DNA from 3 places in the Ensifer sp. ENS08 genome. Region 1 is predicted to be linked to each of the others. Evidence: predicted binding sites of a transcription regulator. Region 1 holds the regulator's gene; each other region holds the start of a gene.

What was found. The regulator LexA, encoded in region 1, represses DNA repair genes until DNA is damaged. The targets are predictions, from matches to a motif close to TGTTCNNNNTGTGTTCNG.
Region 2: dnaE (DNA polymerase III subunit alpha) is a predicted target of LexA. The motif match lies at 2,729-2,746, and genes of this name have one in related genera.
Region 3: IB272_RS01440 (PA0069 family radical SAM protein) is a predicted target of LexA. The motif match lies at 6,863-6,880, and genes of this name have one in related genera.

The regions. Positions count from the first base shown of each region.
Region 1 covers NZ_JACVBF010000003.1:50,407-60,640, reverse strand. Annotated here, with positions in the region: gene IB272_RS10255 (cyclopropane-fatty-acyl-phospholipid synthase family protein) at 1-166, opposite strand, end outside; gene IB272_RS10250 (deoxyribodipyrimidine photo-lyase) at 252-1,715, opposite strand; tRNA gene IB272_RS10245 (tRNA-Asn) at 1,814-1,888, opposite strand; gene IB272_RS10240 (hypothetical protein) at 2,048-2,341, shown strand; gene IB272_RS10235 (thermonuclease family protein) at 2,563-3,297, shown strand; tRNA gene IB272_RS10230 (tRNA-Cys) at 3,450-3,523, shown strand; gene IB272_RS10225 (hypothetical protein) at 3,730-4,062, shown strand; gene lexA (transcriptional repressor LexA) at 4,151-4,873, opposite strand; gene IB272_RS10215 (hypothetical protein) at 5,110-5,406, opposite strand; gene IB272_RS10210 (hypothetical protein) at 5,730-6,362, shown strand; gene IB272_RS10205 (hypothetical protein) at 6,489-7,082, shown strand; tRNA gene IB272_RS10200 (tRNA-Ala) at 7,236-7,311, opposite strand; gene adhP (alcohol dehydrogenase AdhP) at 7,689-8,714, shown strand; gene IB272_RS10190 (ethanolamine ammonia-lyase) at 8,876-10,234, shown strand, end outside.
Region 2 covers NZ_JACVBF010000007.1:48,998-59,231, reverse strand. Annotated here, with positions in the region: gene IB272_RS17305 (lipoprotein-releasing ABC transporter permease subunit) at 1-1,303, shown strand, start outside; gene IB272_RS17300 (DUF5680 domain-containing protein) at 1,473-1,940, opposite strand; gene IB272_RS17295 (hypothetical protein) at 2,024-2,593, opposite strand; gene dnaE (DNA polymerase III subunit alpha) at 3,011-6,508, shown strand; gene IB272_RS17285 (L,D-transpeptidase family protein) at 6,618-7,847, opposite strand; gene IB272_RS17280 (DNA polymerase IV) at 7,987-9,279, opposite strand; gene IB272_RS17275 (hypothetical protein) at 9,447-10,088, opposite strand; gene IB272_RS17270 (DUF3572 domain-containing protein) at 10,091-10,234, opposite strand, start outside.
Region 3 covers NZ_JACVBF010000001.1:279,066-289,299, forward strand. Annotated here, with positions in the region: gene IB272_RS01400 (S49 family peptidase) at 1-196, opposite strand, end outside; gene IB272_RS01405 (tRNA1(Val) (adenine(37)-N6)-methyltransferase) at 370-1,140, opposite strand; gene IB272_RS01410 (DUF2007 domain-containing protein) at 1,152-1,373, opposite strand; gene IB272_RS01415 (polyprenyl synthetase family protein) at 1,481-2,497, shown strand; gene IB272_RS01420 (tetratricopeptide repeat protein) at 2,658-4,493, shown strand; gene IB272_RS01425 (4-(cytidine 5'-diphospho)-2-C-methyl-D-erythritol kinase) at 4,501-5,412, shown strand; gene moaB (molybdenum cofactor biosynthesis protein B) at 5,414-5,956, shown strand; gene IB272_RS01435 (glycosyl transferase) at 6,249-6,770, opposite strand; gene IB272_RS01440 (PA0069 family radical SAM protein) at 6,946-8,103, shown strand; gene IB272_RS01445 (ribonuclease HII) at 8,325-8,975, shown strand; gene IB272_RS01450 (F0F1 ATP synthase subunit B) at 9,275-9,760, opposite strand; gene IB272_RS01455 (F0F1 ATP synthase subunit B) at 9,774-10,234, opposite strand, start outside.

The DNA of each region.
Region 1 (10,234 bases):
GGCCGTCTGGCGTGGCGAGCATCAACGTTCCCACCTGAAGGTGCACCAGGGCGCCAAGCACCATGCGCGCCTTGAGCGGAAATTCCCGCACGGCCGTCGCCAGATTTTCGGAAGATAGCTCCACCGCACCGGCAAATGCAGCAAAATCGGCTTCCAGGTTACGCATACACCACCCCCTCAGCTGTTGCATCCGTAACGTGAGCCTAGCCGCAATCGGGCGGGACGCCAACTGAGGAATTCTACCGGAGGCTCTACGTCTCTTCAGAAACTCCCGGTGCGCTTGTGATCTGCCGGAAGGCTGCCAGTGCCCGATCGCGGGCAAGGGCATGGTCGACGATCGGTTTCGGGTAGGTCGTGCCGAGTTCGATGCCGGCTTCGGCAAGGGTCGTGGCGGGCGCTGCAAAGGGGCGATGGACATAGCGCGGGTGGAGGCGCTCCAGCTCCGGCACGAAGCGTTTCACATAGAGACCGTCGGGATCGAATTTCTCCCCTTGCAGGAGCGGGTTGAAGATGCGGAAGAACGGTGCGGCGTCCGCGCCCGATCCGGCGACCCATTGCCAGCTTGCGGCATTGTTGGCCGGATCCGCGTCGACCAGCGTGTCACGGAACCAGGCTTCTCCCTTGCGCCAGTCGACGAGCAGGTCCTTGATGAGAAAGGAGGCGACAATCATGCGAACGCGATTGTGCATGTAGCCGTGGCGCCATAGCTGGCGCATGCCGGCATCGACGATCGGATATCCGGTGAGCCCGCTGGTCCATCGAGTAAAATCGTCCTCGTCGTTCAGCCAATGGAAGCGGTCGAATCGACGGTCGAGGTTGCGGCGGCCAAGCTCAGGATAATGAAACAGCAGATGATAGGAGAATTCGCGCCAGGCGAGTTCCTTGCGGAAGGTGGCCGCCCCTTCGCCGCTATCGGCCTGGGGCCCAGCTGCCGCATGCCAGGCCTGCGCCGGCGAAATTTCGCCAAAGGCGAGATGAGGCGAGAGCAGGGATGTGCCATCCGCGTCGGGAATGTCGCGGCAGCGTTTGTAGGCGTCGAGCTTCTCATCGACGAATTCTTCGAGACGGGTGGCCGCACCGTCTTCGCCCGGCGTCCAGACCTCGCTGAATGTCGCCGCCCAGTCCGGTTTCGTCGGCAGCAGCGACCAGTCGTCAAGGCGTTCCGATCGCGGCCATGCTCCCGGGGCTGCGATATGGCGCGGCCGGTCGATCGGCGGTGCCAGCTCGTTTTTCAGTTCGAGCGCGCGCCAGAACGGCGTGAACACGCGGTAGGGGCCGCCCGTCGTCGTCAGCAGCCGCATGGGCTCATGCAGCAATTGTCCTGCAAAGCTCTCCGCGATGATTCCCCGCTCGGCCAGCGCCTTCTTGAGCGCGGTATCCGTGGCGATGCCGTTCGGGTCGTAGCGCCGGTTCCAGTAGATGCGCTCCGCACCGCTTGCGTGCGCAATCTCGACAATCACGTCAAGCGGCGCGGCTGATCGAAGAACGAGGCGAGAAGCGTGCCGCGCGAGACTTGCGCCCAAGGCCTCGAGCGAATGGTGCAGCCACCACGCCTGCGCCGCCCCGAGCGGACCGTTGCCGCTGTCGGCGGGTTCGCGAATATAGAGGGGAATGACGGCTGCCTCGCCGGCGGCAGCCGAGAGGGCGCGATTGTCGGCCAGGCGGAGATCCTTGCGGAACCAGACGATGATGGGCGGCGCCGCGGCCTTTGTCATGAAGAACCATCGGGAGGTTGGGGATTGATCACCTGGAGAACATAGGTGCAAAATGAAAAAGAGCCATTCGCATCGCTGCAAATGGCTCTTTTAGAAAGTGGCTCCCCGGGCCGGATTCGAACCGGCGACCTGTCGATTAACAGTCGAATGCTCTACCGCTGAGCTACCAGGGATCATCCGCGCCGCTGTTGTGCTGTGCGCTTCAGAAGTGAGGCTGCTAATACGCATGCTTTTCTGATTTGCCAAGCGCTTTTTTCAAAAAAAATGACAAGTTCCGTTGCGAGGCTGTGGAGAAGTCCCCAATTGTGGGAAAACACGCCGGATAGGGAATGATGAATAAAAACAGGAAGCAGACGCATTTCGGCATTGATCCGCAAACACGACAGATCGTGCTGGGCAAATGGCGTATCGCGCTGCCCGACTCTCCGCTGCTGCGCATCCTGCTGGGTTCGCTGCTGGTGTTCTGCGGTTTTCTCGGTTTCCTGCCCGTGCTGGGCTTCTGGATGATACCGTTGGGCCTGATCGTGCTTTCCCACGACATTCCCTCGGTTCGCCGCCGCCGTCGTCGTCTGGCCGTCTGGTGGGCGCGCTGGCGCGGGAAGGCCAACTCCTCGAACGGCTCCTGAGCCGGACGCCGATTTAACGATCTTGTTGTCGAGGCAGGGCGGTCGGCAGTTTTCGGTTCCTCGCGGCCGTCCCGTACCAATTCCGAATCTCTCAACAAGGGCCGTGGCCGCGCAGGCGAATGACCGGTTCCTCGCGGTCTTCCCCTCTGTTGGGGTGCCCTCGAAAACTTTTCGGCAACCCATCAAACGCATAATGCGGTCTCGAATCAGGATGGGGACCGATGGCCAAAGCCACTACGAAACGTCGACGCCGCAGTTCGGGCCGAAGCACCAGCAAACAGGGCGGCATGGCGCCGTGGTATCTGGCCGCAGCGCTCACCCTTGGCGGCGTCATGGCCTACGACCATCGCGCCGATTTGCGGCACTGGCCGGTGGTTTCGGATGTCATGGCCCTTGCATCGCGATCGGAAACGAAGCCGAAGCCTCAGCGCGCGGTTCCTGAAGCGCAGGAGCGCGTTGCGCAGCAGGCGGATAGGCACAAACCAAATCCGAAGCCCAACCCGGCGACGAAGGTTGTCCTGGCCGCCCCGGTGCCGTCGGTGAATGTCGGCGTCACGCCGCCAACCCCTCTCGTGCGGCCCAATGAAGAGGTGAAGACGGCATCCATCCGTACCGATCAGTTCTATTTTTGCGGCATTCGCAACGACAACTGCGTGATCGATGGCGCGACCTTCGTCTTCCATGGCGAGACGATCCGCGTCGCCGATGTCGATGCACCGCGAATCCGCCAGGCAAGCTGCGACAAGGAGCGTTCGCGCGGCTTCTACGCCAAGCAGCGCCTGCGCGAATTGCTGAATGCAGGCGACTTCAGGCTGATCTCGGCGGGAGGGCGATCAGATGCCAAGGCCGGCGAGAAACTGCGCCTGGTCACCCGCGGTGACCAATCTCTTGGACGTGTACTCGTTTCCGAGGGGCTCGTGCGGCCGTGGGAAGGGCGCCCGACGCCCTGGTGCTGAGATCAGCTGGGAGACGATCGGCGGACATCGTCGATCGTTCTGTGGAAAGTATCCGTCCTGCAATTCGACGGCGCGTTTTTCAGAAAATGCCTCTTGCGGTTTTTCTGCAATCATTCTAAATCCGCGCCAACGCTTGGTTATCCGAGCTGTGAGGCCTCGTGGCGGAGTGGTGACGCAGAGGACTGCAAATCCTTGTACCCCGGTTCAATTCCGGGCGAGGCCTCCAATAATCTCACCTCGTTAAATTTGGTTTGGCGTTCTGCCTTAGGGCAGCGCGGTAAAATTCGCGACACGTCCGCGCAAGCCACGTCTCCTATGCCTCCGTCGGATCTTATCGCTTCGGTGAATTCGGTAGAGGGGGAACGATGACTCCGCTGAGATCAACCGCATCGGTAGCGTCCGTCAACATTAAGAACGGAGGCAATGGCATCAATGAAAAAGAGACTGATCCTGACGGCGTTGGCGTGTTTTGCGGCGACCGCTATGGAGGCGCGCGCGGACGACCTGGTTTTCCAGCTGAAGAACAACACCGGCGCGGTACTGACGAATTTCTATACGTCGCCGGTCGGCGTCAATGAATGGGAAGACGATGTTTTCGGTCGGCAGGTCCTGAACCCCGGCGAGAGCATGGAGATCACCATTGCCGACGGGCGGGACGTCTGCAAATACGACATGCGATTCGAATTCGAGGAAGGCTCGGCCCTCGATACGACCGAGGACACGCAGGATCTCTGCGAACTCGGCGAATACACGATCCACGAATAAGCGATCTGGATTTCAGGTCGCCTTAAATGGAAAGAGCCTCGCCACTTTCAGTGGCGAGGCTCTTTTGATTCGGCGTTCTGCCTGGAATTCAATGGTAGCGGCGGATCAGCCCGACGAGCTTGCCCTGGATTTTCACGCGATCCGGTCCGAAAATGCGCGTCTCGTAGGCGGGGTTGGCCGCTTCGAGCGCAATCGACGCGCCCTTGCGACGGAAGCGCTTCAGCGTCGCTTCCTCGTCGTCCACGAGCGCCACGATGATGTCGCCGGGATTGGCCGAGTTGCCGTTGCGGATGATCACCGTGTCGCCATCGAAGATGCCGGCCTCGATCATCGAATCGCCCTTTACTTCGAGGGCGTAATGCTCGCCGCTGCCGATCATGTCGAGCGGAACGGTAATGTCATGGGTGTTGTTCTGGATCGCCGAGATCGGCACGCCGGCAGCGATGCGGCCCATCACCGGGACGGAAACAGACGTGCTTTCGGCGACCGGCGCCGGCTTCGGCGTGGCAGGAGCGGCGGCCGGCGGCTTTCCGAGGCTGCCCTCGATCACGCTCGGCGAGAAGCCTCTGCGCGGCTGTTGCTGGCCGGCGGCGTAGGCTTCCGGAAGCTTGATGACTTCGAGCGCGCGCGCCCGGTTCGGCAACCGGCGAATGAACCCGCGTTCTTCGAGCGCCGTGATCAAACGGTGAATGCCGGACTTCGACGCCAGGTCGAGCGCATCCTTCATTTCATCGAAAGACGGCGGTACGCCCGACTCCTTCATGCGTTCGTGGATGAACAGAAGCAATTCCTGTTGCTTGCGGGTCAGCATGGCACGTCGCTCCAGAGGCGTGAAACAAATCAAGAACAGACACTATCTGTTCCATATGTGTTCCGCAAGTGCCTAAAATTCCGTGAATTCAGGCAATTGGCTGCTTCTGTGGGGGTCGATTGGTCACTTTTGCGGGAGCGGGGCGGTTTTCGGCGACGGTTGCGTCCCAAAACAGCGCCGGGCAGGCCGGTCGCGCGCGTGATTCGAACGAATCGCGGCTCTCTTCGCGGAGAGACTTAAGTCGCTTGCGAGGCCGAGCAGGCGTCTTCGAACTCCTTCACCGTCTCGGCGCTGTTGTCTTCCGGAAGCACTGCGTCGGCCGCATCGGTCGCAACGGGCGTATCGCCGTCATAAACGAAGGACTGGATGTAGAACGCGAGCGCGCCCTTCCAAACATTGCGTCCATCGATCTGATGGCACGGTACGGCCCGTTCGAAATCGGTCTGGAGTTCATCCACCGTCGCGGCACTGAGCTTGACGTCAGGCATATTGGGCGATGCGACTATCGAAGCGAGAAGCAGGGCGGCAAGCACGGTGATCGTCCACTTGATGAAGGGGTGGGACTAAGGGTTGGTAAACGATGTGAACCGCGCTTTCGTTCCGAAGTCCAGCAAGCATGGCGATCACTCTGCCATGTTCAACAGCTCTTTGCCCGCAGGCTGTGGCTGATTTGCGCCAGCCGCTCCATCTCGACCTCGTCTCGGCCGTTCTTCATGGACCGGCGCGGAGAATGCATCGGAGCTGCCAGCTTTCGCATCGGGCCTGGGGCGCGCAAAAATCCCTGCGGGGAAGGGCCTTCACCGTCTCGACAGGCCTCTAAAAAAAGATAACTTTGCGTGGAAAGTGGGGTGGTTGCATGCATAGATTGTCGTTGGTGGTGCTCGGCCTGTTGCTCACGGCTGGAGCGGCGTCTGCCGAAGAAGGGCGTTCGAATATCTGGAAACGGATCAACGCCTGGACGGTGGGATCCGATCCTTCCCTGGGAGGCTCGTGTTACGCGGCGACGAGCTATGACGCCGGCGCTATCCTTCGTATCGGCTTTTATCCGCGGGGATCGACGAACCTGGCGTTTCTTTCGATCGGCAATGCCGAATGGAAATCCATCGAGCCGCAGCGGGAATACGATGTTGCCTTGCAGCTCGACCGTGGTCGTCAGTGGCCGGCCGTTGCGTTCGGTGTTGATCTGACCGGCGCCAAGGCCCTTGTCGTCAACTTTTCCAACACCGACTTCTTTACCGAATTCGTTCGCAAGAACACCTTGGCGCTGGCCTTCGAGGGGCGCGTCGTCGCGAGCCTCAGCCTGCGTGATTCGATGAAGGCGGTAAGCGAGATGTTCAAGTGCCAGGAGGCGGTGAGCGCCTTGATCCCGAATGGCGGTCAGGGAGCGGCGAACGATCCCTTTGCGGGCGCCGGTGGCAATGCGCCGAACAACGATCCCTTTGCCGGCGGCGGCCAGACCAAGTCATCGAAAGATCCTTTCGCCATGTGATGGGCAGTCCGCTTGCCGCGGAGAGGTGAATATTCCTAAAATATTGCCTGGGATCGGCTAGGCACCCTCGACAGCGATGCGGGGACCTATCAAAATGCGGGCAAACGGGGGTTTTGCATGCGTAGATTGCTGGTCGGATTGGTAAGCTGTCTGATCGCCGCGGGATCGGCCGCGGCTGAGGAGTCCGAAATCATCAAGTGGAAGGATGTCGACGGCTGGACCGTTGCTTCCGACACCTCGATGGAGGGCTCCTGCTTCATCTCGTCGGTATTCGACGGCGGGGTCACCTTGCGCCTTGGGTTCTATCCCAAGGGCTCCGAGTCGCCGCTCTATATGAGCTTCGCCAGCGACGACTGGAGGTCGCTCGAGGTCGGCAAAGAGTACGACCTGACCTTCCGCTTCGACAAGACCGATCCATGGAGCGCCTCGGCGACCGCTGCCGGTGATGCGAGCGGAAAGTTTCTGTTCGTGAACGTCACCGACGCCGAGTTCCTGACGGGCTTCGTGCGCAAGCGGGCCTTGGCCATCGCGTTTGAAGATCGCGTCATCGCAAATCTCAGCCTGCGCGGCACCGGCCCGGCGGCCGACGAGTTGATGAAGTGCCAGAGGGCGGTCGACGAGATCATCGCCGACGAGGGCCGCAAGTCCAAGGAGAAGAAAGCCGACCCGTTCAGTGCACCGAGCGAGAAGCGATCGGCGCGGGATCCGTTCAGCCTCTGAAAACAGGTGGCCACGGGATCGGGCAGCGTTTCGCGAAGGCCGAACGGTGGCTTAGCATGGTGGTGTCCCCGGAAAGACTCGAACTGGCGATCTGCTGATGACAAATCAGCCGCTGTTCCGATACCTCGGCAACCGGGCACCTTCTGATCGTTTTGGTGGAGCCGAAGGGAGTCGAACCCTCGACCTCCGCAGTGCGATTGCGGCGCTCTCCCAACTGAGCTACGGCCCCGTAGCATTCAGTCAACACGACCGGCGCCGATCCTGTCAATACGCGCGCCAGCGCGCCCGCTCGAACGCGGTTGCACGATATGCGTTGTTCGATCCGGCCGGGCGCCGAAGGCGGTCGGTCTCTGAACCGCTTCTGCACTCCACCCATTGTCGAACTCTGCCGGCGGGTTTACGCTGCAACCTGACGATGGCGCTACGTGAACCGCGTTGAAGTGTTGGCGGTATACGCCAAGCAGGAAATGACGTCCGGGCACTGGCTGTGAGCGCCATGATGCTCGAGCCAATTACACGATTTTCGTATGTGAGATAGGCCCCTGCCGGCCCACTGTTCCCATAAGAAACCTCTCCGTGGCCCGGCGATTGGAGGAGGATTGGCAAATGGCTCAGGCGATGAAGGCAGCCGTCGTTCGGCAATTCGGCGCGCCCCTGACGATCGAGGAAGTGGCAGTGCCCACGCCGCAGCCGGGACAGATCCTGGTGAAATACGAAGCAACGGGCGTTTGCCATACCGATCTCCATGCTGCAAATGGCGACTGGCCGGTGAAGCCCAGCCCACCATTCATTCCCGGGCACGAGGGTGTCGGCTATGTCTCGGCGGTCGGCGCCGGTGTCAAAAGAGTGAAAGAGGGCGACAGGGTCGGCGTTCCCTGGCTTCACAGCGCCTGCGGCTACTGTCCGCATTGCCGCACCGGTTGGGAGACGCTGTGTGCGGCCCAGTCGAACACGGGATACTCGGTCAACGGGACGTTCGCCGAATATGGCCTGGCGGATCCTGATTTCGTTGGCAGCCTGCCCAATGGGCTGGAGTTCGGTCCTGCCGCGCCGGTTCTGTGTGCCGGGGTCACCGTTTACAAGGGGTTGAAGGAAACGGAAGTCCGTCCCGGTGAATGGGTTGCCATCTCCGGCATCGGGGGGCTTGGCCACATGGCCGTGCAGTACGCAAAGGCGATGGGCATGCATGTCGTCGCGGCGGACATCTTTGACGACAAGCTGGCACTTGCAAAGCAATTGGGCGCCGACCTGACAGTCAACGGCAAGGCCAAGGATGCGGTCGAGCAGGTGATCAAGGCCACCGGCGGCGTGCATGGAGCGCTTGTGACTGCAGTCTCGCCCGCGGCGATGGAACAGGCGTTCGGTTTCCTGCGTTCGCGCGGCACCATGGCGCTCGTCGGCCTGCCCCCAGGTATGATCTCGGTGCCGGTCTTTGAGACTGTTCTTAAGCGCATCACCGTGCGTGGATCGATCGTCGGCACCCGCCAAGACCTGGAAGAGTCGCTCCAGTTCGCCGCTGAAGGCAAAGTCGCGCCGCATTTTTCGTGGGATAGCCTCGAGAATATCAATGAGATCTTCCGCCGCATGGAAGCCGGGAAGATCGACGGTCGCATCGTGATGAGCCTGCAGTAATCGACTTTGACAGGCCCGGCTGGTCGAGGCTCGCCGGGTCCGTGTCGATGCCCAAGGGACACGTGTCGAGCATTTACTCTTATGCGCCTTCCTTAGATCGCCGGTCACCAGAGGGCCGTCGGGCGAGATGCCGATAGACCTTTTGCAGAAAGGAAATGGCAATGAGCAAAGGCATGTTCTCAGACCAGCATGCACTGTCCAGGCGCGATCTCCTGCTGGTGGCGGGAACTGCGGCGGCCACGCTTACAGCCTACAGTCATGCTGCCCGTGCCGCGCCAGGCCCAAGCAACCTCGTGATCGACGACGTGAAGCAGGATGAGGACATCTTTGCCTATATCAGCAGGATCAAGGGCGGCTTTGACGAGACGACCTATCGGCAAGTTCTGGGATGCGCGAATGCGTTCAAGGAAGGAGACCAGACGATCGCTGTGGCTGCGGAAAATGATACGTCCCGAACGAACGCCCGAGCCCTCCTGGCAAGAACGAAGATCGCAGACCTCGATCAGCACCCGCTGTTTGAGGACGATCTGCAACGACTGATTTGGCAGACCACCGACAGGGCTCAACAAGAAAAGCTGAAAGACTGGACGATGGGCCAGCTGAAGGAATTTCTTCTGACCAAATCGGAAGATGAGATCAAAGGCGTCATGCATGGCCTGACCAGCGATACCATCGGCTGCGTGCCGAAGCTGATGAGCAATGAAGAGCTGGTGGCCGTCAGCCAGAAGATTTTCAATGTCATGCCCGGCACCAAGTTGGGGGCCAAGGGATACATGGGCGCACGAATCCAGCCGAATTCGCCGACCGACCACCCCGATGACATCATGTGGCAGGTCTTCGATGCGTTTTCCTATGCGACCGGCGACATCGTCATCGGCACCAACCCGGTGGACAGCACCGTCGACAGCGTCGTCACGGTGGAGCGGGCGCTCAAGGACATCGTGGATACGTTCAAGCTGGTCGACGTCATTCCGTGGTGCGTGCTCGCTCACATCGACGTCCAAGGTGAGGTAAGCGAAGACTTCCCCGGCACAGTTTCCACCGTGTTCCAGAGCCTTGCCGGTACGGATGATTGCAACAAGATCTTCGACATCACCAATGAGAAGATCCTGAAATATGCGCGCGCCAAGGCAGGGGAGCGGTACGGCCTTTACTTCGAAACCGGACAGGGCTCGGAATTCACCAACGGCGCGGCAAACGGCGTCGACATGATGGTGCTTGAGTCCCGGAAGTACGGGTTCAGCCGGGCTGTCGGCATGGAGCTTGCGAAAGTGCAGCCGAAAGGCGCATGGCTGCATGTCAACGACGTCGCCGGCTTCATTGGGCCGGAGGTCTTCAAGAGCCGAGAACAACTCGTTCGGTGCTGCCTCGAGGACATGGTCATGGGCAAGCTCCATGGGCTGACCATCGGTCTCGATATATGCACGACCCTGCACATGACCGTCAGCCTGGACGATCTGGATTGGTGCCAGGATCAGATCATGCCGGCCAATCCGGCCTATCTGATTGCTCTGCCGACC
Region 2 (10,234 bases), on a different contig from region 1:
CGTGACCGAAGATCGGGTGCAGGCCGCGGAGCGGCCTGAAAAGTCCTCCAGCCGACCCTTTTCCGCCTTCGAGCGTATGGTGGCGTGGCGCTACCTTCGCTCCAGACGCAAGGAAGCCTTCATCTCTGTCATCGCCGGCTTCTCCTTCATCGGCATCATGCTCGGGGTGGCGACGCTGATCATCGTCATGGCCGTCATGAACGGCTTCCGCACCGAACTCATCTCCCGCATCCTCGGCATCAACGGCCACATGATCGTCCAGCCGATCGACGGTCCGCTCAACAACTATCCGGAACTGGCGACTAAATTCTCGGGCGTCAAAGGCGTCACCATGGCGATCCCGATGGTCGAAGGCCAGGTTCTGGCGCAAGGGGTCGGTGACAGTTCGACCGGCGCGCTGGTGCGCGGCATCCGCGCCGACGACTTGAGCAAGATGAAGTCGGTTTCTGACCACATCCAGTCCGGCGATCTCGTCGGCTTTGCCTCCGGCTCCGGTGTCGCGATCGGCTCGCGCATGGCCGAACAGCTTGGCATAACGGTCGGCGGTACCATCACGCTGACCTCGCCCAACGGCGACGTGACGCCGCTCGGCATGAACCCGCGTGTGAAGGCCTATACCGTCTCGGCAATCTACGAGATCGGGATGTCGGAGTATGACGCGACGATCATCTTCATGCCGCTTGAAGAAGCGCAGCTGTTCTTTAACGCCGAGGGACTGGTCCAGTCGATCGAGATCTTCGTCGAGCATCCTGATGTCGTTGAGGAGTTGCGCCAGCCGATCGAGGATGCGGCCGGACGGCAAATCTTCATCACCGACTGGCGCGACCGCAACAAGACTTTCTTCTCGACGCTCGAGGTCCAGAGCAACGTGATGTTCATGATCCTGTCGCTGATCGTGCTGGTCGCGGCACTCAACATCATCTCCGGCCTGATCATGCTGGTGAAGGACAAGGGCAGCGACATCGCGATCCTGCGGACCATGGGCGCGACCTCCGGCTCGGTGATGCGCATCTTCTTCATGACGGGGGCTGCAATCGGCGTTGCCGGAACGGTCGCGGGCGTGGCGCTCGGCGTCGTCGTCTGCCTCAACATCGAATCCATCCGACAGTTCTTCTCCTGGATCTCGGGAACGACGATATTCAGCCCTGAGCTTTATTTCCTCAACCAGCTCCCGGCCGATATGAACGCAGACGAGACCGCACTCGTCGTCGTCATGGCGCTGACCCTTTCCTTCCTCGCCACGATCTTTCCGGCCTGGCGCGCCTCGCGCCTCGATCCGGTGCAAGCCTTGCGTTACGATTGACCCCACGCTGTGACTTGCAACGTCGTTTCTTGAATGAATGCGTGCGTCTGACACAGCGATTACCAAGCTTCGCCGGCGATCCGCGGCGTTTGGCGTCCAAAGCGCGCCGCGATCCTTCAGATTCGCGAACCGCTGCGCGCTCTTGCGTCACTTGCTGCGGGCCTTGCCCTCAACGCCTGATCAGACCGCCGCGATAGTCGAGCTCGTAGGCTTCCTCGCCGTCGACGAAGATGACCTCATGCCCGGAAAAATGTGAGGTGTCGCCGCGGCTGTTGTCGATGTAGTAGCCATGGGCGTGCCGGAACTCCGTGCCGCCGAGGAAATGCCGCTTGTCGCGGTACATCGCCTGAAGCGCCGCCCTGATGACGACGCCTGCCTTTTCGCCGTTTATGAGGTCAGGACGGATGATCCGGCCGAAGTAGTTCATCGCCCAGTGCGGCTCGTCATTCTGCCACACGGTCTCCTGGCCTGCGAAATCGGTCCCGCCGAAATAGCTGTCGAGGTAGCGCCAGCTATCCCGCTCGTAGCCGATGTCGTGGGAACCCGGGCGTGACGACGGTCGCTGCCCGCCGCCGCCGACATAGGTTTTTGATTTGGCTTCAACGATGAATTCTCTGAGTGCTTCGAGCGCGGCCATGATTGTTCCTCATACGTTCGCGCCGGAGGATGTCGCGATCCGCTGAAGTTGTAAAGAACAAATAGAGAACAATCACCCAGTTATTACAGACCGCACGCCTTCTGCCCGCGATCGTCGCTCCAGTCCTTGAGAAGGATGAGCTCGCCTTTCGCGGTGATTGGCTTGTCGTTCGATTTGCCCTTGCCCGTCAGCACGTTGAGGTCGCATTGCGCGGTGTTGTCCGGATCGAGCGTATCGTAGGACGAGTAGGTGTAGCCCGCCACGACGAAGTCGAAGTTGCGATAGGCGACCGTCAGCTTCTGTTCCCAGCGGTCGCGCCCGATGGCATCGTTCTGACTGGTGATGAGCAACGAGCCGCTCGGCAGCGCCTCGATCGACGGCGCTTGGCCGACGAGTTCGAACTGACCCCAGACCTTGTTCGGAATGGCCGACTTTAATGCCAGCGCGCCGTTGTCGCCGGTGAGGTAGAGATAGATGCCGTTGTCCTCGTCGCTGCCTTCGGCGGGTCGTACGATGAGCGCGAGATCCGGGCTCCCGTCCTTGTTCCAGTCGCCGGTCGCCGCCGAGACGATGCGGGCGGGGTCTATCGTCTCTGCTGCGGAGACGGTGGTCGGAAGCAGGATCAGCAAGGGGAGAATCAGGCGTGCAAGCATGTCGGAGCGCTCCGCGTGGTCGTTCCTCTTGATATGCGGGCGCCGCGCTTTCCTCAAGCGGCTCGTCGTCAGTTAACCTGCATTCGGGCGCGATGTTAACCATCGTGAACAGAATGCCTGTGCACTGCTTGACGCGTGAACAAAAATGGAACAAAGTAAAAACATAACGGAAAAGGAGCCATGTTATGACTGATTTTGTTCGTGACCTCGCCGCCTTCGCGTCGATGAGCCTGTTCATCGCAAGCATCTCTTTCATTGCGCTCGGCCTCTGAAGGCGGGCGTCAACATCTTCTCTCAAGCACCTCCGCAAAGCGTCTCATCCCCGTTGAATAAGGGGGACGACATGTCAGGGGAATCTGGACATGACGGGCGATAAACGGGATATCCTTCCGACTGGACAGGAATCAGGGTGCGACAATGGCAGACGACAGCAAGGCAGCATCGAGTGAGGCGCTCGGCACGGATCCGCAGTTCGTGCATCTGCGCGTCCACTCTGCCTTCTCCTTGCTCGAAGGCGCTCTGCCGCTGAAGAAGGTCATCGGCAAGGCGGTCGCCGATAACCAGCCGGCGATCGGGATCGCCGACACCAACAATCTCTTCGCAGCCCTCGAATTCTCGCAGAAGGCAGCCGGTGACGGGCTGCAGCCGATCACCGGCTGCCAGTTGTCGATCGACATGGAGGACGAGACCGAGGGGGATCGGCGCGGCCATGGGCATCAGCTCGCCAAGCTGCCGTCGATCGTGCTCATCGCCGCCACCGATGACGGCTATACGCGCCTCGTCGATCTCGTCAGCCGTGCCTATCTGAGCGGCGAGGGCAGCCAGGCGACGCGCATTACGCGCTCCTGGCTTGCCGAATGCGGCACCGAGGGCTTGATTGCGCTGACCGGCGCGTCCGGTGGCCCGGTGGATATCGCCATGAAGGCGGGCTCCACGGCGCTCGCCGAAGCGCGTCTCGAAGCCTTGCATGATCTCTTTGGCGATCGGCTCTATATCGAGCTGCAGCGCCACGGTGGCCATGACCGGCGGCACGAGAGCCGGATGATCGAGCTTGCCTACAAGTTCGATATTCCGCTTGTCGCCACCAACGAAGCCTTCTTCCCGTCGCCCTCCGACTATGAGGCGCATGACGCCCTAATGGCGGTAGCGCACAACGCCATGGTGTCGGACGACAGCCGGTTCCGCCTGACACCGGACCACTATCTGAAGAGCCGCAAAGAAATGGCGGCGCTGTTTGCCGATCTGCCCGAGGCACTGGAAAACACGATCGAGATCGCCCGGCGCTGCTCCTTCATGCTGAAGACCCGTGGGCCGATCCTGCCGCGCTTTACCGGCGCGACGGCGGATCCGGAGGAGGCCGAGCGCGCCGAGTCGGACGAACTGCGTCGCCAGGCGGAGGAGGGCCTCGAAGACCGTCTCGCGAGACTCGGTATGGCGCCCGGCTACACCCAAGAGGAATACCGCGAGCGCCTGGCCTTCGAATTGAGCGTCATCGAGCGCATGAAGTTCCCCGGCTACTTCCTGATCGTTGCCGACTTCATCAAATGGGCCAAGCAGCACGACATCCCCGTCGGGCCGGGCCGCGGCTCGGGCGCCGGCTCGCTCGTCGCCTATGCGCTGACGATCACCGACGTCGATCCGATGCGCTTCTCGCTGCTGTTCGAACGCTTCCTCAATCCCGAGCGCGTCTCGATGCCCGACTTCGACATCGACTTCTGCCAGGACCGGCGCGAAGAGGTGATCCGCTACGTTCAGCGCAAGTACGGTCGCGAACAGGTGGCGCAGATCATCACCTTCGGTTCGCTGCAGGCCCGTGCCGCCTTGCGCGACGTCGGTCGCGTGCTCGAAATGCCCTATGGTCAGGTCGACAAGATCTGCAAGCTGATGCCCAACAACCCCGCCAACCCGACGCCGCTTTCCAAGGCGATCGAGGAGGAGCCGCGCCTGCAGGAAGAGGCCGAGAAGGAGCCGGTGGTCGCCCGCCTTCTCGATATCGCCCAGAAGATCGAAGGCCTTTACCGCCACGCCTCGACCCACGCCGCCGGTATCGTGATCGGCGACCGGCCGCTGTCGCAGCTGGTGCCGATGTATCGCGATCCGCGCTCCGACATGCCGGTCACCCAGTTCAACATGAAGTGGGTCGAGCAGGCCGGTCTCGTCAAGTTCGACTTCCTCGGCCTGAAGACGCTGACGGTGTTGAAGGTCGCGGTCGATTTCGTCAAGCAGCGCGGCATCGAGGTCGATCTCGCGAGCATCCCACTCGATGATCTGAAGACCTACGAGATGCTGTCGCGCGGCGAAACGGTCGGCGTGTTCCAGGTGGAAAGTGCCGGTATGCGCAAGGCGCTGATCGGCATGCGGCCCGACTGCATCGAGGACATCATCGCACTCGTGGCGCTCTATCGCCCAGGCCCGATGGAGAACATCCCGGTCTATAACGCCCGTAAGCATGGCGAGGAAGAGGTCGAGTCGATCCATCCGAAGATCGACCACCTGCTCAAGGAAACGCAGGGCGTTATCGTTTACCAGGAGCAGGTGATGCAGATCGCCCAGGTGCTCTCTGGCTATTCGCTCGGCGAGGCCGACCTTCTGCGCCGCGCCATGGGTAAGAAGATCAAGGAGGAGATGGACAAGCAGCGCGCCCGTTTCGTCGACGGCGCCGTCAAGAACGAGGTGTCGAAGCCGCAGGCCGACCTCATTTTCGACCTGCTCGCCAAGTTCGCCAACTACGGCTTCAACAAGTCGCACGCGGCGGCCTACGCGATCGTGTCCTATCAGACCGCCTACATGAAGGCGCACTATCCGGTGGAGTTCCTGGCGGCGTCGATGACGCTCGACATGTCCAACACCGAAAAGGTCAACGACTTCCGCCAGGATGCCAAGCGTCTGGGCATCGAGGTGATCGCCCCGTCGGTACAGACCTCGTTCCGGCACTTCCAGACGGGCGAAAGCCGCATCTATTACTCGCTTGCAGCGATCAAGGGCGTCGGCGAATCAGCCGTCGAGCACATTGTCGAGGTTCGAGGCGACAAGGCCTTCGCAAGCCTCGAAGACTTCTGCCTCCGGATCGACCCCAAGCTGCTCAACCGTCGTGTCTTTGAAAGCCTGATTGCCGCCGGCGCCTTCGATTGCTTCGGCTACGACCGGGCGGAGCTGGTCGGCGGGCTCGATCGTATTCTCGGGTTTGCCCAGCGGGCTCAGGAAAACAAGACGAGCGGGCAGAGCGACATGTTCGGCGCAGGGGCGGCCACCGGGCCGGAGCGCATTGCGCTTCCGACCTACACGCCGTGGCTTGCCTCGGAAAAGCTGCACCGCGAGTTCCAGGTTCTGGGCTTCTATCTGTCTGCCCATCCGCTCGACACCTACAATGCGCTGCTCGCCAAGATGCGCGTGCAGACCTTCGGCGATTTCGCCGGCGCTGTGAAGAAGGGGGCGACGGCCGGAAGGCTCGCCGGAACCGTAACCTCGAAGCAGGAGCGCAAGACGCGCACCGGCAACAAGATGGGCATCATTGCCTTCTCGGATTCCTCCGGCCAGTTCGAGGCGGTACTGTTCTCCGAGATGCTGCACCAGTATCGAGACCTGCTGGAGCCCGGCAAGTCGCTGGTCATGACCGTGGCGGCGGAAGAGCGGCCGGAAGGCATCGGCCTGCGCATCCAGACGCTGCGTTCGCTCGAAGAAGAATCGCTGCAACTGCAGAAGGCGCTGCGCGTCTATGTGCGCGATTCCGGACCGCTGAAGTCGATCGCCTCGCACCTCAACACGAAGGGCGACGGGCTCGTCTCCTTCGTCGTCATTAAGGACAATGGCCAGCGCGAGATCGAGGTTGAACTGAACGAGAAGTTCCGGATTTCGCCGGAGATCGCTGCAGCATTGCGCTCGGCGCCGGGCGTCATCGACGTCGAACTGGTGTAATCCGAGGCGGGGCTCCGCTGAATTGCAGTGGAGCGGCGATTGAGCCGGCTTGGAACCTATCGACCCGCGGCGGGACGCTGGCCGGGTGCTTGTCTGCCGGTCTCGCAGATCAGTCGCCGGGACGTGTCCGAGTAATGGTGATGAAGTCGGTGCCCTGACCGGTCTCCAGACCGCTTTCCACATCGGCAATCGAGAGCGACGAGCCCTCGGCGAGCAACGCTTCCACGCGCCTGCGCACATCGTCGGAGATCGTCATGCGCGCCAGCGTGCGCTGGATGCCGTTATAGACGAAGGGATCGGCCTCCGTGGAGATGCCGAGCCGCTTCTTCGTCGAGGCGGGCAGGTGGTTCTCGAGCGAGACGCCGAACCATTTGCCTTCGGCACCTTCTTCTTCATTGTGCCGGAACTGGAGGAAATGCGTTCCGAGCGCCTCTTCCGGCTTGTCGATCGTAAGCCCGGCTTCAAAGAGCGGCTTGAACCCTTGCCGCACGAGGATCTTGCCGTTCTGCGGCGGCGTACGGCCGGCCTTCCGCAGGAGCCTGTCGGTCAGGTCCGGTGTGAGCTTGCCGTCGCCGTCGATGCCTTCGCTTGCCTGGAAGGCACGCAGGGCCGCAATCGTCGCCGGCCCGGCATGGCCGTCGATCGCGCCCGGCGCGTAGCCGAGGAAATCCAGGGACGTCTGAACCTCGCGCATGGTGTCGCGGGTATCGCTGCGGGTGATCAGGATACGGATCGGCTCCTCGGTGGATCGCATCGAATTGGCGCCGCCGGGCGGCTCCCGCATCGCCACTTCCACCGGTGTGTCGCCGGCCTGGCTGATCGCCGGTCTGAGCGGCACGTCGGAAAGCGGCGGCTGGAGATCGATCGGGGCCGGGCGGAAGAGTAGGGCGCTCTTGACCTCCAAGGGCGTTATCTGCCGGTCGGAGATCAGCACGTGCACGCCGCGCTCGGTCAACTTGTAGAGCGAGGCAGCAAATTCGCTCGGTAACCGCACGCAGCCATGGGACGCCGGATAGTCCGGCACATGGTTGGAGCCATGCAGAGCAATGCCCGACCAAGTGAGCCGCTGCATGAACGGCATCGGCGCGTTCGAATAGATGTTCGACTTGTGATGACGCCGCTTTTCCAGGATCGAAAAGATGCCCGATGGCGTCGTGTGGCCCGCCTTGCCGGTCGAGACCGGTGATGTCGCAATGACAGCGTCGCCGTCATAGACGACGAGCGATTGCTGATCTTTCGAGACGATGATCTGCAGCGGCCCGCGACTGCCTGCAAAGCCGGTAGCCGGCGACAAAAGCAGTGCGACGACGCTGGCGGTGAGAGCGAAACGCGATACCATACACTCAACCCAACACGTGACTTGGCGAACAAGCCTAGCCTTCAATCTTTAAGGAATTCATCCTGCTGTGTGGGCTGTCGATCAAGGTTGCGTGATCGCTTTGCGAAGCGTGCCTGCTCGGGCAAGCACGCTTGCGGTCTCACGGATCGCGTTTTCTGGTGCCGAAAGTGTAGCCGGTTTCGACGCTCGCCTTGCCGAATTTGTCGCGCAGCTTGTTGATCGCGTCCTCGGCCGCAGCGCGCCTGGTGGCCGCGGGATCGACGAGATCGGGCGGATCGGCGAGATCCGGGGCGGAGAGATCGCTGACACCGATGCCGATCAGCCGATACTTCGTTCCGTCCGCCTCTTTTTCGAGAAGCTGCAGGCCGATGCGGAAGATGCGGTCGGCAAGGCGGGTAGGGCTATCCAGGCGCCGGTTGCGGGTGCGGATCTTGAAGTCGGCGGTTTTGAGCTTGAGAACGACCGTCTGGCCGGCGAGTTCCGACTTTCGCAGCCGGTGGGCCACTTGCTCGCTGAGGCGCCGCAGATGCGTGACCAGATCGTCATAGCGCGCGATATCGTCGTTGAACGTCGTCTCTGCGGAAACGCTCTTGGCTTCCCCGTCGATTTCGACCGCTCTCTCGTCGAGCCCGCGCGATAGGCGAAAGAGCCGCTGCCCCATGGTGCCATAGCGCCGCATCAGGTCGCCTTCCTCCATGGTCTGCAATTGCCCGATCGTGCGCACGCCGTCACGCTCCAACGTGGCGGCAAAGGCCTTGCCGACGCCCCAGATCAGGGTCACCGGCTTCTCGCGCAGAAACTCCAGCGCCTCGGCTTGGCCGATGACGGAAAAGCCGCGCGGCTTTTGCAGGTCGGACGCCACCTTGGCGAGAAACTTGCAATAGGAGAGGCCGACCGAGACGGTGATGCCGACTTCCTGCTCGATCCGGCGGGCGAGCCGCGCAAGCGTGCGTGCCGGTGGATCGTGATGCAGTCGCTCCGTGCCGCTGAGTTCGAGGAAGGCTTCGTCGATCGACAGCGGCTGCACCAGCGGGGTCAGTTCCTGCATCAGCGTGCGCACCTCGCGGCCGACGCGGGCGTATTTCTCCATATTGGGCTTGATGACGATGGCCTGGGGGCAGGCTTCCAGCGCCTTGAACATCGGCATGGCCGAGCGCACGCCGTGAATGCGGGCGACGTAGCAGGCGGTGGAGACCACGCCGCGTTTGCCGCCGCCGATGATCACCGGCTTGTCGGCAAGCTCCGGGTTGTCGCGCTTCTCGATCGAGGCATAGAAGGCGTCGCAGTCGATGTGCGCCAGCGTCAGGTCATAGAGCTCCGCATGCCGCAGAATGCGCGGGCTGCCGCAGGCAAGGCAGCGCCGCACCGACGCCGCCTGTTCCTTGAGGCAGTCGCGGCAGAAGCCTGGAGAGTGAGCAGCGCTGTCGGGCATATCGGGAACAAATATTGAACATTGCGACCTTAAGCTCTACTCTAGCGAGTCTCAAGGAGGCGCGATTGGAAATCACAATGCAATTGTCGCCGTTGAAAAGGATCACCGGGCGCGTCTTGCGCAGCGCCGGCGCGGCTGAATTTGCGCCGACGGGCAGCCGATCCGGGCTAGCCGCGGAAGTGCGCGCGAATGGCTGCGGCTGCCTCCGGCCAGTCTGCGACGGCGCGGATGTCGGCGTCGAGCTTCGGCGCGAGCGCCTTGAACTCCGAGTCGGCCATGAGGTTTATCGGCAGGCAGGTCGGCGCGTGATCCTTCACCGATCGCAGGTTGCGAAGCATGTCGTCGATGAAGACGAGGGGGACGGTGCGGCTGCCGTGAAGTTTTTGGACGATCGGCCCCTTCGGCTCTTCGGACGCAAGCAGCGGATAGGGCAGGCCGAGCCGGTCAAGAAGAGCGCGACGAACCGCAGCGTGCTGCGGCGGCATCGCAGTCAGAAAGACGATATCGGCTTCCTCCGACAATGCGGCCAGGGTCTCGACGACCTTGGCGGCGGGCGTTTGCCAACGATCCTGCGAGCCGTAGAAGGTGTCGAGCAGGATCTTGACCTCTGGCTCCGTCACCGGCTGCTCGTCCGCGTGGGTGATGATGTTGCCGGTCAGGCGAAACGATCGGGGCAGGAGGACATGGCCGCAGCTCCCAAGGAACGCTTTGAACGGATTGATGAATTCAAGCACGACATCGTCGATGTCGCTGACGATCAGCGGGCGGTTTCCAAGCGTGATGCGGTGAGCTGTCGGCGCGTTTGCCACCCTCAATCCTCGAAGCCTGCGTGGCCGGAAAGTACCATATGGGCGCGCACGACGTCTTCAGGCGCCGTACCAGTCGCCGTGCAGAATGCCATCAGGGTCGGCTCATGGTCCATCAGAAAGGCGACGAGCCCGCCCATGAAGCCGGG
Region 3 (10,234 bases), on a different contig from region 1:
TGACGGAGATCGCGACAGCAGGCGCCTCCTTGATTGCGAAGGCCTTTTCGAGAAGCGGGGCCGCTGTCGCCAGGTTGAGCGCCGGCCGGAACTGACCGCCGCCGGCCATGATCGCGCCGTGGAGCCGGACGACGGGGATCGTCACGCCTTCCTTGCGAAAACGTTTGGGCAACAACCGTCTCAGGAACGCCTTCATTTCAACTCCTGCCTGCTGGGACATGCCATGATTTTGAGCCGGAACGACCGGAAATCATAGACATGACCGCGTCTCATCGGCGAAAAGCGGAATGCTTCGCCGGATCGCCCGCCAGGGGCTCTTCCATGCCATGTATGCACTGATGCGGCGAACGCAATGCCGCATACGGTAAATCAGCGGCGGCGATAGGCGGCGCGGCCATTGTTGAGGTCGTCGACATGGTCTGCGAAGCGATGCCCCTCCTCGTGCATGACGAGCGGGGCGCGGAAGACCAGCCGTTTGCGACTCTGCTTGATCGCCGTCACCAGGATGCGCACGGCGTTTTCACCGACCCGCGGATGCAGCGCCGTGATCTCGATGCCGCCAAAGCGGCGGCCGCAAGCGGCGATGATCTCGGCGATCGATTCCGGCCGAGCGATCAACGACAGCTGCCCGCCGGGCTTCATGATCGCGCCCGCCGTCTTCACCCAGATCTCGAACAGCCCGTCGCTCATCGCATGGGCCTCGGCCTTGAGCGCATCCGGAGTCTTGCGGTCCGAGGCATCGTTGAAGGGTGGGTTCATGATCACATGATCGAAGCTGTCATCCGCCAGACCCGTCGCGACACGCGCCTTGCCGGTCAGTGAAACGTCGGCCTCAACGACCGAGACGCGCGAGGAAAGACGGGCGTTTTCGGCAAGCGCCAGGCTGCGGCGGGCAAACTCCGCCATAACGGGCGAGCGCTCCACCAGCACCACTTCCGCATCGTCGATCCGCGAGGCGACGGCCATGCCGGCTGCACCCGCGCCCGCACCGAGATCGGCGACCCGGCAGGGACGATCCGATGCAACGAGCGACGCAAGCAGCATGGCGTCCATGCCGGAGCGATGCCCCTGGCCGAGTGGCTGGACGACATGGAACTTGCCGCGGTGAAATGCATCGACGGTTTCGGTCGCAGCCGGCATCGGCTCCGTGCTCAAGGGCGCAACTCCGCCTCGAGCCCGGCATCGATCAGGATCCGGCGCGCCGCGTCCGCGTCTTCCTCGGCGACCAGAAAGCGACGGGGCAAGAGGCCGAGCGAGCCCTCAAGAATGCTCATCCCCTGGTCGGCGATGAGGCTTGCGATGCCGGCATCCTTCATCAGGCTCTCGGCAAAGGAGAGCACGACGGCATCGTTGGTACGGATCAATTCCTTCATCCGGCGGTTTTTCCTGTCCTATTTCAGCAAGCGGGACAATTCGCCTCTTGCCGCACGGGACACCCCTTCCTATTGTCGAAAGCGACAATGAAAACAGGAGTCCCGGTGTGGGCGTAGTGATACCGCTGGAAGACAGCAAAAACAAACAGGCGTCCGTAAAGCCGCTCGTTGATCTGACCGCTGCGGACATGGAGCGCGTCAACCAGCTTATCCTGTCGAAGGCCGGCTCCGACGTTCAGATGATTCCCGAGGTCGCCAACCACCTGATTTCTTCGGGCGGCAAGCGCCTGCGCCCGATGCTGACGCTCGCCTCCGCTGCGATGTTCGGCTACGAGGGCGACGCCCACGTCAAGCTCGCAACCAGCGTCGAATTCATGCACACCGCGACGCTTCTCCATGACGACGTCGTTGACGAAAGCGACCTTCGCCGCGGCAAATCCACCGCACGCACGATCTGGGGCAACCAGGCAAGCGTGCTGGTCGGCGACTTCCTGCTCGGCCAGGCCTTCCGCATGATGGTCGATGTCGGCTCGCTCGACGCGCTCGACGTGCTGTCGACGGCAGCTTCGGTCATTGCCGAAGGCGAAGTGCTGCAGCTCTCCGTCGCCAAGAACATGGAAACGACCGAGGACGACTATCTCCAGGTCATCCGTGCCAAGACCGCAGCCCTTTTTGCCGCCGCCGCCGAAGTTGGGCCGATCGTTGCCCAGACCAGCAAATCGGACCGCAACGCGCTGAAATCCTACGGGATGAACCTCGGCCTCGCCTTCCAGCTCGTCGACGACGTGCTCGACTATGGCGGCTCGTCGAGCGACCTCGGCAAGAATGTCGGCGACGACTTCCGCGAGGGCAAGATCACCCTTCCGGTAATCCTCTCCTATCGCCGCGGGACGGCGGAAGACCGTGCCTTCTGGCGCGAGGCGATCGAAGGCGGCGACAGCAGCGACGCGAACCTCGACAAGGCACTCGGCCTGATCAAGCGCTATGGGGGCTTGAGCGACACCATCGCGCGCGCCCAGCATTACGGCACGATTGCCCGCGATGCGCTGGCGCCGCTGCCGGCGTCTCCCTGGAAATCGGCGCTCACCGAAGTCATCGACTTCTGCATCGATCGCGTCAGCTGACGGGCTCCGGGCAGGTCAGAACGAGCGACAGGATTTTCTTGCCGCGTTGCGCCAAAAAAGCCATTCTGTTCCTCAAGAGTTGCGTTGGGCTATATGTGGCTGACTCCGAAAACAACCCCTAGTGGTGCGAAAGCCGAGCAATCGGCGCGAAAGGTTTGACATGCGGCAAAAGACGATTCTCCGCCTCCTCAGCGGCGCAGCACTGCTGGCTCTCGCTGCTGTCAGCGGCGGCTACCAGGCATTTGCCGAGGAGAAGACCGCAGCCGTCGAGGAAACTGAGCCGTTCGACATCAAGTCGGTCAATACCTTTTCCGGCGCGTTTCTCGCTGCCCGCACCGCCGATACGGACCGCGACTTCGCTTCCGCCACAGAACTCTACCGCATCGCGCTGCAGTTCGAGCCGAACAACAACGACGTCAAGCAGCGGCTGATGATCACGCTTCTGATGGCGGGCCAGTTCGACGAAGGCGCGAAGATCGCCGAGCAGCTGAAGTCCGACCCGGCCGTCGAGCGCATCACGACGGTCATTCGCGCGATCGAGGCGATCCGCAAGCGCGAGTATCGCAACGCACAGAAGCTTCTGAACTACCAGGGTCCGAACGATCTCGACCGGCTGATGAACGGCCTGCTTTCGGCCTGGGCGAAATTCGGCCAGGGCAAGCCGAAGGAAGCACTCGCCGAGATCAACGGCCTTGACGGTCCTGAATGGTTCCGCGTGTTCAAGAACTATCATGCGGGCGCGATCGCGGTTGCTGCGGGTGACAAGCAGACGGCGCGCACCAGGCTCAACGATGCCATTCTCGACCGCGAGGGCGGAAGTGCCGCTCCGGACACCTTCATGCGCGCGGTCGAAGCGCTTGCCCGTTTCGAGGCGCGCGAAGGCAACAAGCAGAAGGCGCTCGATACCGTCGCCGTCGGCGAAAACATGGTCAACAACTACACGCCGCTGCAGGCGCTGAGGACCGATATCGAGAATGGTGTTCCGCAGGAACAGCAGGTCAAGAACGCCACCCAGGGCGCTGCGGCCGTGCTCTTCTCGATCGGTGCGGCACTCAACCGCGACGGCGCCGAGGACATCGTTTCGCTCTACCTGCAGACCGCGCGCCGGCTCGACCCTGACAGTGCCGACATCCTGGTCATGCTCGGCGGCATCGCCGAAAACCTGAAGAAACCGAACGAGGCGATCGAACTCTACAAGGCCATTCCCGAGACCTCGCCGATGCGGCGCGTTTCGGAACTACAGCTCGGGCTCAGCCTCGCCAGCATCGGCAAGGTCGACGAGGCGAAGAAGCACCTGAAGGCGCTCATCGACGTCGATCCGAAGAACATCCGCAACTATCTCGCCTATGGCAGCGTGCTTTCCGACGCCAAGGACTACAAGGAGATGGGCGAACTCTACGATCGCGCCGTCGAACAGATCGGCTCCGTGCCGAAGCGCAGCGACTGGACCGTATTCTTCCAGCGCGGCATCGCCTATGAGCGCCAGAAGCTCTGGGACAAGGCCGAGCCGAACTTCCGCAAGGCGCTGGAGCTCAATCCGGACCAGCCGCAGGTGTTGAACTATCTCGGCTATTCCTGGGTCGACATGAACATCAACCTCGAAGAAGGCCTGGAGATGATCCGCAAGGCCGTCGAGTTGAAGCCGGATGACGGCTATATCGTCGATTCCCTCGGCTGGGCCTATTTCCGCATGAACCGCTTCGACGACGCAGTCGTGGAACTGGAGAAGGCGGCCGAACTGATGGCCGGCGACCCGACGATCAACGATCACCTTGGCGACGCCTACTGGCGCGTCGGCCGCAAGCTCGAAGCCGTGTTCCAGTGGACGCAGACGCTCGAACTGAAGCCCGAGGAAGCCGAGATCCCGAAGATCAAGGCAAAGATCGAGAACGGCTTGCCGCCGCTCAAGGAAACAGTCCCCGCTTCGGCCGATGCCAAGGAAACTGCGCCGAAGAAGGTGACCCCGGAAGCACCGGCGCCGGACAAGAAGTCCTGATCGTTCCATGTCGGAAGGTGACATCGCGGGCTTCGCGCTGACGCGCGCAGCCCCCGCCAAGATCAATCTGGCCCTTCACGTCGTCGGCCAGCGCGCCGACGGCCACCATCTTCTCGAAAGTCTCGTCACTTTTGCCGATCGCGGCGATCGCATCGGTCTCTCGCCGGCGGATGCGGATCGCTTCACGGTTTCGGGCGCGTTTGCCGCCGCGCTGCCGATGGATGCCGGCGCGGGCGGCAACCTGGTTCTGAAGGCACGGGACCTGCTGCGCGCCGAACTGCAGGCACTTGACCCCGACACGGCCGGGCCGGTCCACCTGCATCTCGAGAAGAACCTGCCGCTCGCCTCGGGCATTGGCGGCGGATCCGCGGATGCGGCGGCGACGCTTCTTGGGCTTCTCGATCTTTGGGGCGCGACGATCGAACCCTCCCGCCTCGGCGCCATCGCGCTGCAGCTCGGAGCGGACGTGCCGATGTGTCTTGCCGGCACGCCACTGCTCGCGAAGGGGATCGGCGAGGACATTACGCCGCTTGCGGATTTCCCCGCGCTGCCGGTCGTGCTGGTCAATCCGCTCGTCGCCGTCTCGACGCCGGTTGTCTTCCGGGCCCTCGCCAACAAGACGAACCCGCCGCTCGTTGCGCCTCACAGAGCCGGCACGGCGGCCGAGTGGATTTCTGCGATCGCAACGATGCGCAACGATTTGCAGCTGCCGGCAGAGGGCCTTGAGCCCGTGATCGGCACGGTCTGCAAGGCATTGACCGAAGCCGGAACGGCGCTCACGCGCATGTCGGGCTCAGGCGCCACATGCTTCGGCCTTTTCGATAGCGACGTGCGCGCGGCTGCGACAGCGCGCGCTCTTTCGGAGGCCTACCCCGGGTGGTACGTTCTCGCCTGCAGGACAGTGGGCAAAGGGAAATAGCATGGCCGGTATCGACGAAAAGCGTCCGTTCATTCCTGTCGGGATCGCCATCCTCACGGTCTCCGACACGCGCACGCGCGCCGACGACAAGTCGGGCGACACATTGGAAGCGCGGGTGCGTGACGCCGGCCATCGGCTTGAGGCGCGCGCCATCGTTTCCGACGACAAGACGAAGATCTACGACCAGGTAAAGGCCTGGACGCTCGATCCCAACATCGACGTGGTGATCACGACAGGTGGAACGGGCTTCACCGGGCGGGACGTGACGCCCGAGGCGCTGGAACCGTTGTTCGAGAAGCGCATGGACGGGTTCTCCGAAGTCTTCCACCGTATCTCCTTCGAGAAGATCGGCACCTCGACGATCCAGTCGCGGGCAACTGGCGGCGTTGCCAACGCCACCTTCATCTTCGTCCTTCCGGGTTCGCCCGGTGCCTGCCGTGATGCGTGGGACGGCATCCTCAAGCAACAGCTCGACTATCGGCACATGCCCTGCAATTTCGTGGAGATCATGCCGCGGCTCGACGAGCATCTGAAACGTGGCTGAAGAGCTTGGACCGTTCCGGCTTGGCCGACCTGTTACCTTAGTAACTGACGGTCGCTTCTCCTCTCGTTAGTCTCCAAGCGTTGACACAGCGAGGAACGACCGCCGCACGTTCCATTCCTCGCGCCGCAAGACCCTTCCGCCTCTGTCCCCCAGGCGGAATGAAATGTTGGATACGACGGGTAGCCAGAATGCTGCCCGGATAGAAATCTACCAAACAAGGTCATTTGAGAGCCGCTTGGAGGTGCCGTCCCCCGGGACTGGCACCTTTAATTTTGCGCGCTACGAACCGGCGTTACCGCCTGGCTTCGACGGCGACCCAGGCCGGAACAAGTTCGGTCGAAAGCTTGCGGACAGAGCGGACATTCGTCATGGCATCCAGGCCCGTATTGCCGCGGGCGGCCGCAAGAGCATCGTTCTTGCGCAGGAGAAAGCCTGTCTCCAGCGGCTTTCCCCGCCGGGTCAGCCGGCGGAAGAAAGGCCTGCGATGCAGTCTCGAACCGGAGAAGCGGGCCGGTGCCTTGTTCATCGACACGTACTCGGCCAGTTCATCGATCCAGCGGCCGATCGGGCGGGCGCCCGGCTCCAGCAACATCAGCCATTCGCCACGCGCCGAACCCACCACATCGGCGAGATCCCAATCCCGGCAGAAACGGCATCCAGCGGCATCGGCCACATCGGACGAACCATCCTTCGAACCATGATCGAGGATGATCACATCGCTGACCAGCCCCTCCACGGCGCCGGCAACCAACACAGCAAGCGTCTGCGCCAGTTCGGCTTCGTTGTCGCGGGTTTCCATGATGATCGTGAGCATGGTTTCTCGTAACGCATCGGTACGACAATTGCTACATCCAGGACATCGACCGAAGCGGTGCCTTGATCGACAAAACCGAAATTCCAATTTTTTGTTCTTGAATTGTTCCCTCATTCGCGATAGGAAAATAATCAGAACAAAACGGGATCAAATATCTGATTCCGGGGAGATTCCAATGACCGAGCTGTCTCAGATCAGGCAGGGTGCTCTTGCGCCCGCCAACACGGCAGATGTGGCCGAAGCGATGATGAGCGCAACGGGCCTCCGGATCGACATCGATCGCCGCCGGGGGCGCGGCGCCGGGATCAACATGTCCGGCAGGTTCGAACCGCGCAGCCGCGAGACGTTCGACGACGGTTGGGAAAGCCTGGAGGATCTGCCGCCGTTCAAGACCGAGGTTCAGGTCGAGAAGCCGCGCACGGTGATCACGAGGAACGAGTCTCCCGACATCTCCTTCGACCGCTCGATCAATCCCTATCGCGGCTGCGAGCATGGTTGCATCTATTGCTTTGCCCGCCCCACGCACGCGTATATGGGCCTATCGGCCGGCCTCGACTTCGAAGCGAAGCTGTTTGCCAAGCCGGATGCACCGCGACTTCTGGAGCGCGAACTGGCGCGGCAGGACTACAAGGTGAGACCGATCGCCATCGGCACCAACACCGACCCCTATCAGCCGATCGAGAAGGAGTGGCGCATCATGCGCCAGATCCTCGAGGTGCTGCGGGACGCCAACCATCCGGTCATGATCGTCACCAAATCAGCGATGGTCACCCGCGATATCGATATCCTGGCGCCGATGGCGGAAAAGGGACTGGTGCGCGTCGGCATCTCCGTCACGACACTCGACCGGAAGCTCGCCCGCACGATGGAGCCGCGGGCCTCTACGCCGAGCAAGCGGCTGGAGGCGATACGCATGCTTGCCGAAGCGGGCATCCCGGCCGGTGTTCTCGTTTCCCCTATCATTCCGGCGCTGAACGACCACGAGATCGAGCGCGTGCTCGAAGGAGCAAGGACAGCCGGAGCAACCGAAGCAAGCTATGTCCTGCTGCGGCTGCCGCTCGAGGTCAGCCCGCTCTTTCGCGACTGGCTGCTGCGCAATTATCCGGACCGCTACCGGCACGTCATGTCGCTCATCCGCTCCATGCGTGGCGGCAAGGACTATGACGCCGAATTCGGCAAACGCATGAAGGGCGCCGGCCCCTATGCGTGGCAGATTGGCCGCCGCTTCGACCTGGCGGTCAAGCGCCTCGGCTTCAACCCGACGCGCCGGCAGCTGCGCGACGATCTCTTCGTGCCGCCGCTCGGAACGGGGGTGCAGCTCTCGCTTCTTTGAAGGCTTTCCGGTCGCCTGGGTAGCCATCCCGCAATTTCGTAATCGGCGCGCGGCGAGAGATGATCGCCCCGCACCGCCAGGCGAACCCGATAGCGGGCGCCTCAGATCGCATAGCAGTTCCGGTGCCCCTTACCCGCCGTGGGCCCCGGTAATCCCCCGTCCGCCGCCGCACTCGGACCTGGGGGCTTGAAGAGAATCGGTCGATCATGCGAATTAGACTTATGTCTCGCAGATCGTCCGATTCTCCCCTTTTTCCCGATATCATCGAAGCGCCCGATTTCAATTTCGAGCTTTCGGCCAAGGGCGATGGCTTCTGGCCGGTCGCCGGAGCGGATGAGGCCGGGCGTGGGCCGCTCGCGGGACCGGTGGTCGCCGCCGCCGTCATCCTCGATCCGGACGCCATTCCCGCAGGCCTCGACGACAGCAAGAAGCTGACGGCGCAGGCGCGCGAAAAACTGTTCGAAGAAATCCTCGCCACGTCCGAAGTGTCGATCGCCTCGGCTTCGGCCGGCACGATCGACGCCACCGACATCCGCAAGGCAAGCCTTGAAGCCATGCGACGCGCCGTGGCCGGCCTGCCCTCGAACGCACGCTTCGTGCTCGTCGACGGCCGTGACGTGCCGCCCGGCCTCACCTGCCACGCCAAGGCGGTCGTCAAGGGCGATGCGCGGTCGCTGTCGATCGCCGCCGCTTCGATCGTCGCCAAGGTCACCCGCGACCGCATGATGGCCCGTGCCGATCTCGCACATCCCGGCTACGGCTTCGCGCTCCATGCCGGCTATGCGACGGTGACCCACCGTCGCGCCATCGAGACCCACGGCCCCTGCCCGCTGCACCGGATGAGCTTCCGGCCGCTACGCCGGGACGACTAACCTTTGCGCAATCCCTGACCAGCGCTACGCAGGCGTTTTCGGTTCCGCTTCCGACATATCTCGTCAACAGCTTTTCTCGCGTCAAAAGCCATACCGGCGGCGCGCATGCTGACGTGCGCCACGCTAGCCCTTGAACGCTAGTCCTACTTCGGCAGCCGAACCTGATGTGGCGAAACGCCTACGGGATTCTCTGACGGAGGCTGGCGCCACCCATTGGTCGGGCCAACGCGGTCTCTGCAGACAGGCATAAAAAAAGCCCCGCACGAAGCGGGGCTTTCTTCAATCGAATGTCCGAGCGCTTAGTTCAAGCGTGCCTTGACGTCGCCAAGTGCCTTCTTGAACAGATCGCTCTGGGCGCCGGCGTCGGCCTTGGCGGCAATGACCTTCTCGGCAGCGGCGATCGCGAGATCGACGGCAGCGGAACGAACCGCGTTGATCGCGTCGCTTTCGGCCTGCTTGATCTTCTGTTCCGAAAGAGCCGTGCGACGAACGACGTACTCCTCGGTCTTCTGCTTGGCTTCCGCGGTCAGCATTTCGGCTTCGCGCTGGGCGGCAGCGACGATGCCGGCAGCTTCCGCTTCGGCATCCTTGCGCTTGCGCTGGTACTCAGCGACGAGGCCCTGCGCTTCTTCGCGCAGGCGCTTGGCTTCGGTCAGCTCGTTGCCGATCTTTTCGGCGCGGGCGTCGAGCGCCTTGCCGACCATGCCCGGAACCTTGAGATAGGCAATCAGGACGAAGAACAGGATCAGGCCAACGAAGGCATAGAAAGTTGCATCAAGATGCATAGTTCAGTGCTCCTCAGTTGCCAGCCGATGCCTTGACGGCAGCGGTGATCTCGGCCTTGGTGACGGTTCCGCCGATCAGCTGCTTGACGACAGCCGTTGCGGTTTCCTCGGCGATGGCGCCGACGTCGGCCAATGCCTTTGCCTTGATGTCGGCGATGCGGTCTTCTGCAGCCGAGATCTTCTTGGCAAGGTCGGCTTCGACGGCGGTGCGGTCAGCATTGGCCTTGGCCTTTGCGGATTCGCGGGCGTCGTCGGCGATCTTGTGACCCTTGGACTTGGCGGCTGCCAGGTCCTGCTCGTAGGAAGCGATGGCAGCGTCGGCTTCGCCCTTGAGGCGGGACGCTTCATCGAGATCCTGAGCGATCCGATCGTGACGGGTTTCCAGAATTCCGCCGATGCGCGGAATGATGACCTTCGACATCAGGAGATAGAAGAGGCCGAACGTGATCGCGAGCCAAAGCAGCTGCGATGCGA